DNA from 3 places in the Saccharopolyspora tripterygii genome. Region 3 is predicted to be linked to each of the others. Evidence: riboswitches for the same ligand, from Rfam matches in the RefSeq annotation. Region 3 holds a riboswitch; each other region holds the start of a gene.
The links. A riboswitch is a leader RNA that binds a small molecule or an ion and turns the genes downstream of it on or off. The one in region 3 is predicted to bind cobalamin.

Region 1 (4,289 bases), on a different contig from region 3:
TCTCGCTGCTGATCGCCATCGGCGGCACCCAGATGATCGTCGGGTACGCCCTGGTCTCCCTGGACACGAACCTGGCGACGGTGATCGTGACGGCTCTCCTGCTGGGCGGGGGCTGGTCGTTCATGCATTCCTCGCTGCAGGCCTGGGCGACCTCGGTCGCTCCCGAAGCCAGGGGCACGGCTGTCGCGCTCTTCGCCTGCGCCCTGTTCCTGGGCAGCGCGGTCGCCTCAGCAGCGGCAGGCCCCCTGGCCGACAACGGCAACTACACGATCCTGTTCATCACAGCAGGAGCAGTAGCGATCCCCTTGGTAGCAACAGCCACCTACACCAGAAGCCGCTACCACCAACCCCAACCAACCAAGGCGTAACAGCCCCCGTCAGGCAAGCACCGAAGGTGCTTTCTCAGTACCCCACCTGAGCAACCCGCAGCGCCGGGGGTTCTGAGGCGGTTCTCCTGTGAGGACGCCTCGACGCCGTGCATTGGCATACATAAGTCGAGGCGCCCGGAGCAGGAGGACCGCCTCAGGTTCCCCCACCCGCACCGCCAAGCAAGCCGACCACCGGAACAGACGAAAAAGAGCCCCGCGCTCAACCGGCCTGGGGGTCGCTGGGAGCGCGGGGCACTTTGGAGGTCCACCCCTGGGGGTCAGGTGGACTGGTGGTCACCGTACCAATCCGACCGATGGGTCGGTACTCACAGGGCTGAATCTCGTAACCAAAAAGAGACTAAGCGGCCAACCCGCTGTCACCGCTGACGGCGCGCACGACTCCGGCGACGTGTTCGGCGGAGAGCTCCTCCAGCCGCAGGCTGGGTCCGCCCAGGGCTGTGGCCACCTGGTTCGCCAGTCCGAGCTTGACGTGTCCGCTCTCGCAGTCGACGACGACGGAGGCCGTTCCGGTGCCGGCGAGGACCCGCGCGGCGCGCAGGGCGTCGTCGAAGGCCTGGGCGGAGCGGGTGCCCTGGACGCCGACGGTGGCCTTGCCGTCGGTGAGCAGCACGACGAGCGGCCTGCGCTGCGGGTCCCGGGTGCTCTCGGTACGGATGACGTGCTCGGCGCGCAGGAGGCCGTCGGCGAGCGGGGTCCTGCCTCCGGTGCGCATCCGGCGGAGCCGGGCCGCGGCGATGTCGACGGACGAGGTGGGCGGGAGCGCCACTTCGGCCTGGTCGCCGCGGAAGGTGATCACGCCGACCTTGTCGCGGCGCTGGTAGGCGTCTCGCAGCAGGGACAGCACGGCGCCGCTGACGGCGGTCATCCGGTCGCGGGCGGCCATCGATCCGGAGGCGTCGACGACGAAGAGCACGAGGTTGCCCTCGCGCCCTTCGCGCAGGGCTCGTCGCACGTCTTCGGAGCGCAGCACGAGCCCGGGACCGCTGCGCCCGCGCGCGGCCTGGTGGGGTGCGGCGGCGGCCAGCGTCGCGGTCACGTGCAGGCCGTGGCCGTCGACGGTGGTCGCGCGGGTGGTGCGCCCGCTGCGCGAGCGGGCGCGGGACCGGCGGCCGGGGGCTCCTTCGCCGAGCCCCTGCACTTCCAGGAGCCGGGCGCGGAAGGACGGACCGGTGCCGGCCGGGGTGCGCTCGGTGTCACCGCTGCCGGACTGCTCCTGCTGCTCTCCCCCTCCACCGCCGGTGGGTCCGGTGGGCTCGTCCTGCGGCTCGCCTCCGCCGGGGCCGCCGTCCGGACCGCCGTCGGGGTCGTCGTCGGGATCCTCCGGCTGCTGGTCGTCGGCCTGGTCCGCGGCGTCGGAGAGCGCCTGCTGCAACTGGTCCTCGGCCATCCCGGGTTCGTCGAACGGGTCGCGGCGACGCCGGTGCGGCAGCGCGAGCCGGGCCGCGGCCTCGACGTCCTCCTCGGCCACGGCTTCGGCGCCGCGCCAGGCGGCGTGAGCGACGGCGGTGCGCGCCAGCACGAGGTCGGCGCGCATGCCGTCGACGTCGAAGGCCGCGCACAACGCGGAGATCCGCCGCAGCTCGGTGTCGGGCAGCTGGACCTTCTCCACGCGAGCGCGGGCGGCGCTGATGTGCTCGGCGAGCTCGGCGTCCGCGTCGGCCCACTGGGCGGCGAACCCGGCGGGATCGGCTTCGAAGGCGAGCCGGCGGCGGACGACCTCGGTCCGGGTCTCGACCTCGCGCGATGCGGCGACCTGCACGGTGAGGCCGAAGCGGTCGAGCAGCTGCGGCCGCAGTTCGCCCTCTTCCGGGTTCATGGTGCCGACGAGCAGGAACGACGACGCGTGCGAGACGGAGACGCCGTCGCGCTCGACGTGCGCCCGGCCCATGGCGGCGGCGTCGAGCAGCAGGTCCACGAGGTGGTCGTGCAGCAGGTTGACCTCGTCGACGTAGAGCACACCGCGGTGCGCTCCGGCGAGCAGGCCGGGCTGGAAGGCGCGGACGCCTTCGGTGAGGGCGCGTTCGAGGTCGAGCGAGCCGATGAGCCGGTCTTCGGTGGCGCCGACGGGCAGCTCGACGAGCTGCGCCGGCGTGCGGGTGCCGGTGTCGCCGTGCGGTGCGTCGGGGCACTGCGAGTCGGGGGCGGCCGGGTCGCAGCCGAAGCGGCAGCCGTCGACGACGTCCAGCGGCGGCAGCAGCGCGGCGAGGGCGCGCACGACGGTCGACTTGGCCGTGCCCTTCTCGCCGCGCACCAGCACACCGCCGATGCGCGGGTGCACCGCGTTGAGCAGCAGCGCGAGCCGCAGGTCGTCGTGGCCGACCACAGCGGAGAAGGGGAAGCGAGGGGCAGCGGACATGCCGGTGTGGTTCCTTCCTCGGGGTGCGGACGCCCCGCTGTCGGGAACAAGGGGCCGCAGTGTCCTGACTCCCGGATCGTCACGGCCTCCGGCCTTCCCAGGTCACCCCGGTGGCTCTCGCGGGAGGTCCGCTCCCCGGTCACAGTGGCGCCGACCGTGCCGGACTCGCACCGGCTTCCTGCCAACACCCCTTGCAAACGGATTCACCGACATCGTTCCAGACGTCGATCAAGCGCCCAACCTCCTGGCGCCGCAACTCACATCTCAGCGGCCGGCGGTGACGCCCGCGCGGCGCGGTTCGCGGCGCATGTCGATGTGCGGAATGCCGTCTTCGAGGTATTCCTCACCGGTTTCGACGAAGCCGAAGGAGGCGTAGAAGTCCTTGGCGTAGGTCTGCGCGGACAGCACGGCGGGCGAGTTCTGCACCTCGGCGACGGCGGCGCGCATCAGCTTGCGTCCGAGGCCGAGGCCGCGCGCGCTCTTGGCGGTGCAGACGCGACCGATGCGGTAGGTGCCGTCGGGGTCTTCGAGCAGCCGCAGGTAGCCGAGCACGTAGTCGTCGGCGGAGTCGACCCAGAAGTGCCGGGTCGAATCCTCCAGGTCGCGCCCGTCGAGCTCGGGGTAGGCGCACTCCTGCTCGACGACGAAGACGTCGACGCGCAACCGCAGCATCCGGTAGAAGTCGTAGGCGTCCAGGTCCGCGGTGTAAGCGCGTTGCACGGCGGTCGCGAGCGGCTGAAGGGTCACTCTTACCTGGATATCACAGGACTTCCCGGTTTCCCGAACTCATCGGCGGCCGGAGTTGTGCAGACCACTCGCGCACGGGCTCAGGGCGTGTAGGCCGACAGCTTCGTGTAGACGCCGGGCGTGCCGGGACGACCGCATCCGGTTCCGTAGGACACCACGCCGATGAGCCGTCCGTCGGCGACGATCGGCCCGCCGGAGTCGCCGGCGCAGGCGTCCCGCCCGCCTTCGGGGTATCCGGCGCAGAACATGCTGCGCGGGTCGTAGTTCGGGTACGCGGAGCGGCAGCTCTCGTCCGGGGCCACCGGCACTTCCACGGACCGGAGGGTGTCGGAGGGCGGTCCGTCTTCGCTGGTCCGGCCCCATCCGTAGACGCGAGCCTGGGTGCCGGGCCGGTAGGGCGACTGGTCGCCCGGCTCGACCACGGGCAGCGGGCGCTGCGGCAGGGGCGTGCTGAGCTTGAGCACCGCGAGGTCGTCGCCGGTGGTGAAGTCCTCGTACCGCGGGTGCACCCACACGCTGTCGACCTCGGCTTCGGTGCCCTCCGAGCTGCGCAGGTCGGTGCGTCCGGCGACCACCTTGAGGTCGCTGGGCGAGCGCTCCGCCCCGGTGAGCGGGTCGTGCGCGCAGTGCGCCGCGGTGACGACCTCGCCCGCGCGGATCAGGGTGCCGCCGCAGAAGTGGTTGCCGTACCGGTCGGTGAGCGCGACGACCCAGGGCGCGTCCTGGGTGTCGGCGCCGGAGCCGCCGAGGATTCGGGACTGCGGCTGGTCGTCGCCGGTGACCGCCGGTTCGGCGTG
Region 2 (4,289 bases), on a different contig from region 3:
GACCGGCGAGGTGCGCCAGACCCAGAAGCGCTTCGGCATCGGCCCCCTCGACGGCGAGTGGTGCCGGGTCGTCGTGCCCGCCGCGGGCGTCGCCGACGACCGCGGAACGCCGCCGACCCTCGACGAGCTCTCCCGTCAGCTGAGGGCCGTCGCGGGCACCGACTTCGGCGCGCACTCCCCTCGCCGCCTGGCCCGCTTCGGCGACGCCACCCGGCAGGCCGAGCGCTACCGCTCCGGACGGGTGCTGCTCGCCGGCGACGCCGCGCACGTCCACCCGCCGGTCGGCGGCCAGGGGCTCAACCTCGGCCTCCAGGACGCGTTCAACCTCGGCTGGAAACTCGCGGCGGAGGTCGCCGGGTGGGCGCCCGCCGACCTGCTCGACAGCTACCAGGCCGAACGCCATCCGGTGGCGGCCGCAGTCCTGGACAACACGCGCGCGCAGATGCAGCTGATGTCCACCGAGCCCGGCGCGCAGGCCGTGCGGCGCCTGGTATCGGAGCTGATGGACTTCGACGTGGTCAACCGGCACCTGACCGAGAAGCTCATCGCACTCGACGTGCGCTACGACTTCGGCGGGGAGCACGACCTGGTCGGCAGGCGCATCCGGGACGTCGAGCTCAAGCACGGGCGCCTCTACGAGCTGATGCACGACGGACGCGGCCTGCTGCTCGACCAGACCGGCGATCTGTCGACCGAGGGCTGGGCGGACCGGGTCGACCACGTCGTCGACGTCGGTGAACAGCTGGACGCACCAGCCGTGCTGCTGCGCCCGGACGGCCACGTGGCGTGGGTCGGCGACGAGCAGCAGGACCTCCGCCGACACCTTTCGAGGTGGTTCGGAGGGTGACTCAATTCTCCCTCCGACACGCCCATGTTGGTGTTGGACTTCGCCTCAGCCCCAAGATGTAGAGTGTCGCTCGCTGGTGGTTCACCGGGTCCGAGCGGGCTCGGTGTGGCAACAGGGAACCCGGTGCGAGTCCGGGACTGCCCCGCAGCGGTGAACGGGAACGACCGCCGTCATGACGCACTGGACCCCTGGGGTTCGGGAAGCGACGGCTACTAGGACCTGTCTCGTGGTGAGGGAAGTTTTCATGAAAACTTCCCCCACCACGTACGAGACCGGACGCCCGTGAGTCCGAAGACCTGCCATCGGCGCGCGCACGCCCGTGCGCGCCGTCCGGGACCTCGCGGGAGGGTCCACGCGGACATGCGCCGGCCGCTGCCGCCGTCGCGTCCTCGCGCTCCTCCGCCGCCGGTTCCGGGCACGCCTTCCGAGCTCGCGAGGAGAGAGTCCCGGTGACCGACACCGCACTGTCCGAACCCATCCCGCTCACCGGCGGCCGAGTGTCCACTGTGGTTGATCAGGCCTGCGCGGGTCTGGCCGACGTGGACCCGTCGGCGGTGCTCACCGAGGTCGAGCGCAACGTCTACCCCGGCATCGGAGCGGCCGAGCTGAGCGAAGCGCTGATCATGTCGGCGCGCACCCTGGTCGAGTCGGAACCGAACTACGCCGGCGTCACCGCCCGACTGCTGCTGGACAAGCTGCGCGGCGAAGCGCTGAGCTACCTGGCGGGCTCCCCGCAGCAGGCCGACCAGGACCAGATGCGCGACCGCTACGGCGCCTACTTCACCGACTACGTGCGACGCGGCATCGAGCTGGGCAGGCTGGACCCGGAGCTGGCCCGCTTCGACCTGCCCCGGCTGGGCGCGGCGCTGGAGGCCGACCGCGACCTCGCCTTCGACTTCCTGGGGATGCAGACCCTCTACGACCGGTACTTCCTGCACCACGACGGGACCCGGTTCGAGCTGCCGCAGGCGTTCTTCATGCGGGTGGCGATGGGGCTCGCGCTGCGCGAGGACGACCGGGACGCGCGCGCCATTGAGTTCTACCGCCTGCTGTCGTCGTTCGACTTCATGTGCTCCACGCCGACGCTGTTCAACTCCGGCACCACCCGGGCCCAGCTGTCGTCCTGCTTCCTGACCACTGTGGACGACGATCTGCAGTCGATCTTCAGCTCCTACCGCAACAACGCCCTGCTGGCCAAGTACTCCGGCGGCCTCGGCAACGACTGGACCCCGGTGCGCGGCATCGGCGCCCACATCCACGGCACCAACGGCGAGTCCCAGGGCGTGGTGCCGTTCCTGAAGATCGCCAACGACACGGCGGTGGCGGTCAACCAGGGCGGCAAGCGCAAGGGCGCGGTGTGCGCGTACCTGGAGACCTGGCACATCGATGTCGAGGAGTTCCTGGACCTGCGCAAGAACACCGGCGACGACCGGCGACGCACCCACGACATGAACACCGCGAACTGGGTGCCCGACGAGTTCCTGCGCCGCGTCGAGGCCGACGAGCAGTGGACGCTGTTCTCCCCCGACGAGACCCCGGACCTGCACGACCTCTACGGCACCGAGTTCGCCGAGCGCTACCGGGAGTACGAGGCGGCCGCCGAGCGCGACGAGATCCGCGTGTTCCGGCGAGTGCGCGCGGTGGACCTCTGGCGCCGGATGCTGACCATGCTGTTCGAGACCGGCCACCCCTGGATCACATTCAAGGACCCGTGCAACCTGCGTTCGCCGCAGCGGCACGCGGGCGTGGTGCACTCGTCGAACCTGTGCACCGAGATCACGCTCAACACCGCCTCCGACGAGGTGGCCGTGTGCAACCTGGGATCGGTGAACCTCGCTCGGCACATCTCGGCCAACGGTCTCGACCGCGACCGGCTGAAGGCGACGGTGCGCACCGCGGTCCGGATGCTGGACAACGTCATCGACATCAACTTCTACACGATCCCAGAAGCCGAGCGCTCCAACATGCGGCACCGCCCGGTCGGCCTGGGGCTGATGGGCTTCTCCGACGCGCTGCAGAAGTTGCGGATCCCGATGTCCTCGGCCGCTGCGGTCGAATTCGCCGACCGCAGCATGGAGGAGATCGGCTACCACGCGATCGAGTCGTCCAGCCGGCTCGCCGAGGAGCGGGGCCGCTACGCGTCGTTCGACGGATCGCTGTGGAGCCAGGGCGTCCTGCCGATCGACTCGCAGGAGTTCGTCCGCGACGCGCGCGGCGATGCCGACCTCGACACGACGACCACATTGGACTGGTCGTCGCTGCGGGAACGGGTGCGCGACAAGGGGATGCGCAACTCCAACGTGATGGCCATCGCGCCCACCGCGACGATCGCCAACATCTGCGGGGTCGGTCAGTCCATCGAGCCGCTGTACCGCAACCTGTTCGTCAAGTCGAACATGTCCGGCGACTTCACCGTGGTCAACCCGCACCTGGTGGCCGACCTCAAGGAGGCCGGGCTGTGGGACGAGGCGATGGTGGCGGACCTGAAGTTCTACGACGGTTCGCTCGGGCCGATCGAGCGGGTCCCCGACGAGCTCAAGACGCTCTACGCCACGGCGTTCGAGATCGAGCCGCAGTGGCTGGTCGAAGCCGCCGCACGCAGGCAGAAGTGGATCGACCAGGCCCAGTCGCTGAACCTCTACCTGGCCACGCCCAGCGGCCGCAAGCTCGACGAGCTCTACCGGCTGGCCTGGCGCAAGGGGCTCAAGACCACCTACTACCTGCGTTCCACCAGCGCGACCCACGTGGAGAAGTCCACGCTGCGCGGCACCGACGGCAAGCTCAACGCCGTCCCGGCCGCGGCGTGCTCGGTCGAAGACCCGGAATGCGAAGCCTGCCAGTGATCCCCCAGGAGAAAGAGCACATGAGCACCACCACCGGACTCGGCACCATCGACCGCGACGGCGGGCGCGTCGACGTCACCGAGAAGGCCATGATCAACTCTCGGGCCGACGTCAACCAGCTGCTGCCGCTGAAGTACGGCTGGGCCTGGGACAAGTACCTCAACGGCTGCAACAACCACTGGATGCCCACCGAGGTGTCCATGCAGGCTGACATCGCGCTGTGGAAGTCCCGCGACGGGCTCACCGACGACGAGCGCACCATGCTCAAGCGCAACCTCGGGTTCTTCGCCACCGCGGAATCGTTGGTGGCCAACAACATCGTGCTCGCCGTCTACCGGCACCTCACCAATCCCGAGTGCCGGCAGTACCTGCTGCGGCAGGCCTTCGAGGAGGCCGTGCACACCCACACCTTCCAGTACATCTGCGAGAGCCTGGGACTCGACGAGGGCGAGCTGTTCAACGCCTACCGGGAGATCCCGTCGATCGCCGACAAGGACGCCTGGGCGCTGCACTACACCCAGAACCTGGAGAACCCGGACTTCGCGACCGGCACCCCGGAAGCCGACCAAGCCTTCCTGCGGGACCTCATCGCCTTCTAC
Region 3 (4,289 bases):
CGGGCCAGCGCCACCTTGGACTCGGCGGCACCGATGAAGCCGACCGGGATGCCCAGCACCGCAGCGGGAACCCCGGCCCCTTCGGCCACGAGTTCCAGCAGCCGGAACAGCGCGGTCGGCGCGTTGCCGACGGCCACCACGGCGCCGTCGAGCCGGCCGCGCCACAGCTCCATCGCCGCCGCGCTCCTGGTGTTGCGCAGCTCGCTCGCCAGTTCCGGGACCTGCGGATCGCCCAGCGTGCAGATCACCTCGTTGTCGGCGGGCAGGCGCTTGCGCGTGACACCGGCGGCGACCATGTTGGCATCGCACAGGATCGGGGCACCGCGCCGCAAGGCCGCGCGGGCGGCGAGGACCGCGTTGGCGGAGACGTCCAGGTCGTCGACGATGTCGACCATCCCGCAGGAATGAACCATGCGCACCGCGACCTGAGCGGCCTCGGGTGACAACCCGGACAGGTCCGTCTCGGCGCGGATGGTGGCAAAGGACTGGCGGTAGATCTCCGCGCCGTCGCGGATGTAGTCGTTCACTCATTCCCTCCGGGACGCCGCGACCGCGGTGGCGGCGTCATCGATGTTGCCGTTGTGCGTGCGGACCTGACCGTCGTGGCTCACCTGGTAACCGCCCTCGGTGGCGACCACGTCGACGACGTCCCCCCGGGGAACACCGCAGCGGCGGCTGCATCCGGCCCAGTGCACGGCTCTTCCTCCCGGCAGCAGCGGCAACGCGCGTGCTGCGTCGGTCTGCACGTCGGCGAGCGCCTTGCCGCATCCCGGGCGGCCGGTGCACGCGGTGACGCCGATCCACGGCGACATCGGGTCGGTCACGAGCCCAGCGCGCTCCACAGTGGACACGTGCTTCCGGTGCGGGTCGAGCATGAACGGGATCAGCGCGCCGCGCCACGGAGTGAGACGGATCTCGCCCGCACCGGCGTCGGCCACCTCGGCGAGCGCGGCCGCCTGCTCGCCCGACAACCGGCCCAGCGGGACCACGGTCGCGAGGGTGACCTGCCCGTCCCTGCCCTCGAGCGTCCCGGCGGGAACGATCGTCTCGGGCTCCGGCCGATCGGGCATGGCCGCGTCCTGCCGGAGCTGGTGATCGGTGCCGTCGAGCACGGCGAGCACTCTCGCGGTCACCCGGGGCGATCCCCGGTCGAGCTCGGCCAATCGCCACGCGCCCGAGCTCTGCTCCTCGCGCTCGGCCAGGAACGCGCGGGCTGCGACGTGCATCACCGCAGCGGCGCTCGCCGGGGGCATTCGCACTCCGGTGTCGGTGCCTGCCAGCAGCAGCGCGACCTCGTGCGGGCCGACCGCGATGACCGACACGTCGCCGCCCAGGCCTGCGACGTCGCCGCGGCCGTCGTCGAAGGCGAACAGGAAGCGTCCGGACAGCGCGGTGAGTTCTGGATCACCGCACAACTTCTCGTCCAAGTCGGTGACCAGGGGCTGGACGTCGAGGAGGCCGATCCGATCGCATCCGCTCAGCGGCGAACCGAGGATGTTGCGCACCCGCTCGTGCGGGACGGAGGGCAGCAGCCCGGCCGCGGAGAGCCTGCGCGCCAACTCCTCTCCCGAGTCCTCGCGCAAGCCGCGGACCTGCAGGTTCCCGCGCGAGGTGAGTTCGATATGCTGATGTCCGAGCTCGTGGGCGGCAGTTGCCACCGACCGCATCTGATCAGCGGTCAGCCTGCCGCCGGGAACGCGGATCCGTGCCAGGCCACCGTCCTCGGCCGGGTGCAGGCGCACCGCGCCCGGGCAGGCGTCGTCCCGGAGCCGGGAATCGTGGTCGTAGGTGGGCACGGCGATACATGGTAGTTGCGGCTTGTTTGCAACATCAGCGCCTGTCGGTAGGATCACCGGCGACTGCAGCAGGGGAGGAAGCCGGTGCGATTCCGGCGCGGTCCCGCCACTGTCACCGGGGAGCAAACCCCACCACGAGGTCACGGCCGAGTTCGGCTGGAAGACCGGGGTGCGCGCCGATCCGGGAGCCAGGAAACTCCGCCTGCCGTGCCCACCCAGCCATGTCCGGGGCGAGGACCCCGAGAGAGGTGCACCATGCGAACCGCGTCCTGGCCGCCTGCGCTCGGCGAAGTCATCGCGCTGCCGACGAAGCACGTCGAGGAATTCACCGCATGATCCTGCTCTTGTCCACATCGGATACCGACCTCCTCAGCGCGCGCGCCAGCGGCGCGGACTTCCGCCTCGCCAATCCGGCGCGCGTGGAAGCCGGGGAACAGCTGGAGGAACTCGTCGAGGGCACCGACCTCGTCGTCGTGCGCATCCTGGGCGGACGCCGCGCGTGGGAGGCCGGTCTCGACCAGCTGCTCGCGGGACCGCGCCCGGTGGTCGTGCTCGGCGGCGAGCAAGCTCCCGACGCCGAGCTCATGGAGTGCTCCACCGTCCCGGGCGGTGTGTGCGCCGAGGCGCACAGCTACCTCGCCCACGGCGGGCCGGAGAACCTCTCCGAGCTCTACAACTTCCTCAGCGACACGGTGCTGTTCACCGGAAACGGCTTCGAACCGCCGGTTCCGGCTCCTTCCTGGGGTGTGCTGGAGCGCGAGCCCCGCACCACCGAGGGGCCGACGGTCGCGGTCCTCTACTACCGCGCGCACCACATGGCCGGCAACACCGCGTTCGTGCACACCATCTGCGAGGCGATCGAGGACGCGGGAGCCCAAGCGCGGCCGCTGTTCTGCGCCTCGCTGCGCGCCCCGGACCCGGAACTGCTGGATGCGCTCGGTGGTGCCGACGCGCTCGTGGTGACCGTGCTGGCGGCCGGAGGTACCCGTCCCGCAACGGCTTCCGCCGGTGGCGACGACGAGGCCTGGGACATCGGCAAGCTCGCCGAGCTGGACATCCCGATCCTGCAGGGCCTGTGCCTCACCAGCAGCCGCGAGCAGTGGGAGGCCAACGACGACGGTCTGTCGCCGATGGACGCCGCCACCCAGATCGCGGTGCCGGAGTTCGACGGCCGTCTCATCACCGTGCCGTTCTCGTTCAAGGAGAACGACTCCCAGGGCCTGCCGGTCTACGTCGCCGATCCCGAGCGCGCCGCGCGGGTCGCCGGGATCGCGGTCGGCTACGCGCGGTTGGGTCACGTGCAGGCCGCCGACCGCCGCGTCGCGCTGATGCTCTCGGCCTACCCGACCAAGCACGCGCGCATCGGCAACGCCGTGGGCCTGGACACCCCGGTCAGCGCTGTGCGCCTGCTGCAGGCGCTGCGGGACCAGGGCTACGACGTGGGGCCGGAGACGGGTTCCGGCGCCGTTCCCGGGCTCGCCGAGCAGGACGGCGACGCGCTGATCCACGCCATGATCGCGGCCGGTGGACAGGACCGCGACTGGCTGACCGAGGACCAGCTGACGTCCAACCCGATCCGCCTGCCCGCCAAGCGCTACCGGCAGTGGTACGAGACGCTCCCGGCCGAACTGCGCGAGCAGGTCGAGCAGCACTGGGGCCCGCCGCCCGGTGAGCTGTTCGTCGACAAGTCCCAGGACCCCGAGGGCGAGATCGTCCTCGCCGCACTGCGTTTCGGCAACGTGGTGCTGATGGTGCAGCCGCCGCGCGGTTTCGGCGAGAACCCGATCGCTATCTACCACGACCCGGACCTGCCGCCGAGCCACCACTACCTGGCCGCCTACCGGTGGATCGCCGACGACTTCGGCGCGCACGCCATGGTGCACCTCGGCAAGCACGGCAACCTGGAGTGGCTGCCGGGCAAGTCGGCGGGCCTGTCGGCCTCCTGCGCACCCGACGCCGCGCTGGGCAACCTCCCGCTGATCTACCCGTTCCTGGTCAACGACCCGGGGGAGGGCACCCAGGCCAAGCGCCGGGTGCACGCTACCCTGGTCGACCACCTCGTGCCGCCGATGGCGCGCGCGGAGAGCTACGGCGACATCGCTCGCTTGGAGCAGCTCCTCGACGAGCACGCCAACATCGCCGCGATGGACCCGGCGAAGCTCCCGGCGAGCCGCAGCCAGATCTGGACGCTGATCCAGGCCGCCAAGCTCGACCACGACCTCGGGCTCGCGGAACGCCCGCACGACGCGGAGTTCGACGACTTCCTGCTCGACGTCGACGGGTGGCTGTGCGAGGTCAAGGACGCTCAGATCCGCGACGGCCTGCACATCCTCGGTGACGCACCGACCGGGCCCGCTCGGGTCAACCTCGTGCTGGCGATGCTGCGGGCGCGGCAGATGTGGGGTGGGCGCAGCCAAGCGCTGCCGGGCCTCCGCGAAGCCCTGGGCATGTCCGAGGACGGCAGCGCCTCGCGCGAGCAGACCGACGACGCCG

Region 1: it holds a riboswitch for cobalamin, as region 3 does, so the genes downstream of both, ACYVF3_RS15475 (putative cobaltochelatase) here and cobN (cobaltochelatase subunit CobN) in region 3, are expected to answer to the same signal.
Region 2: it holds a riboswitch for cobalamin, as region 3 does, so the genes downstream of both, ACYVF3_RS26030 (ribonucleoside-diphosphate reductase subunit alpha) here and cobN (cobaltochelatase subunit CobN) in region 3, are expected to answer to the same signal.

What each region holds. Positions count from the first base shown of each region.
Region 1 covers NZ_BAAGZP010000018.1:351,408-355,696, forward strand. Annotated here, with positions in the region: gene ACYVF3_RS15470 (MFS transporter) at 1-368, shown strand, start outside; gene ACYVF3_RS15475 (putative cobaltochelatase) at 727-2,745, opposite strand; cobalamin riboswitch at 2,781-2,952, opposite strand; gene ACYVF3_RS15480 (GNAT family N-acetyltransferase) at 3,010-3,492, opposite strand; gene ACYVF3_RS15485 (S1 family peptidase) at 3,573-4,289, opposite strand, start outside.
Region 2 covers NZ_BAAGZP010000036.1:206,735-211,023, forward strand. Annotated here, with positions in the region: gene rox (rifampin monooxygenase) at 1-847, shown strand, start outside; cobalamin riboswitch at 908-1,165, shown strand; gene ACYVF3_RS26030 (ribonucleoside-diphosphate reductase subunit alpha) at 1,297-3,690, shown strand; gene ACYVF3_RS26035 (ribonucleotide-diphosphate reductase subunit beta) at 3,711-4,289, shown strand, end outside.
Region 3 covers NZ_BAAGZP010000011.1:55,161-59,449, reverse strand. Annotated here, with positions in the region: gene ACYVF3_RS10325 (precorrin-8X methylmutase) at 1-527, opposite strand, end outside; gene cobG (precorrin-3B synthase) at 528-1,796, opposite strand; cobalamin riboswitch at 1,871-1,995, shown strand; gene cobN (cobaltochelatase subunit CobN) at 2,129-4,289, shown strand, end outside.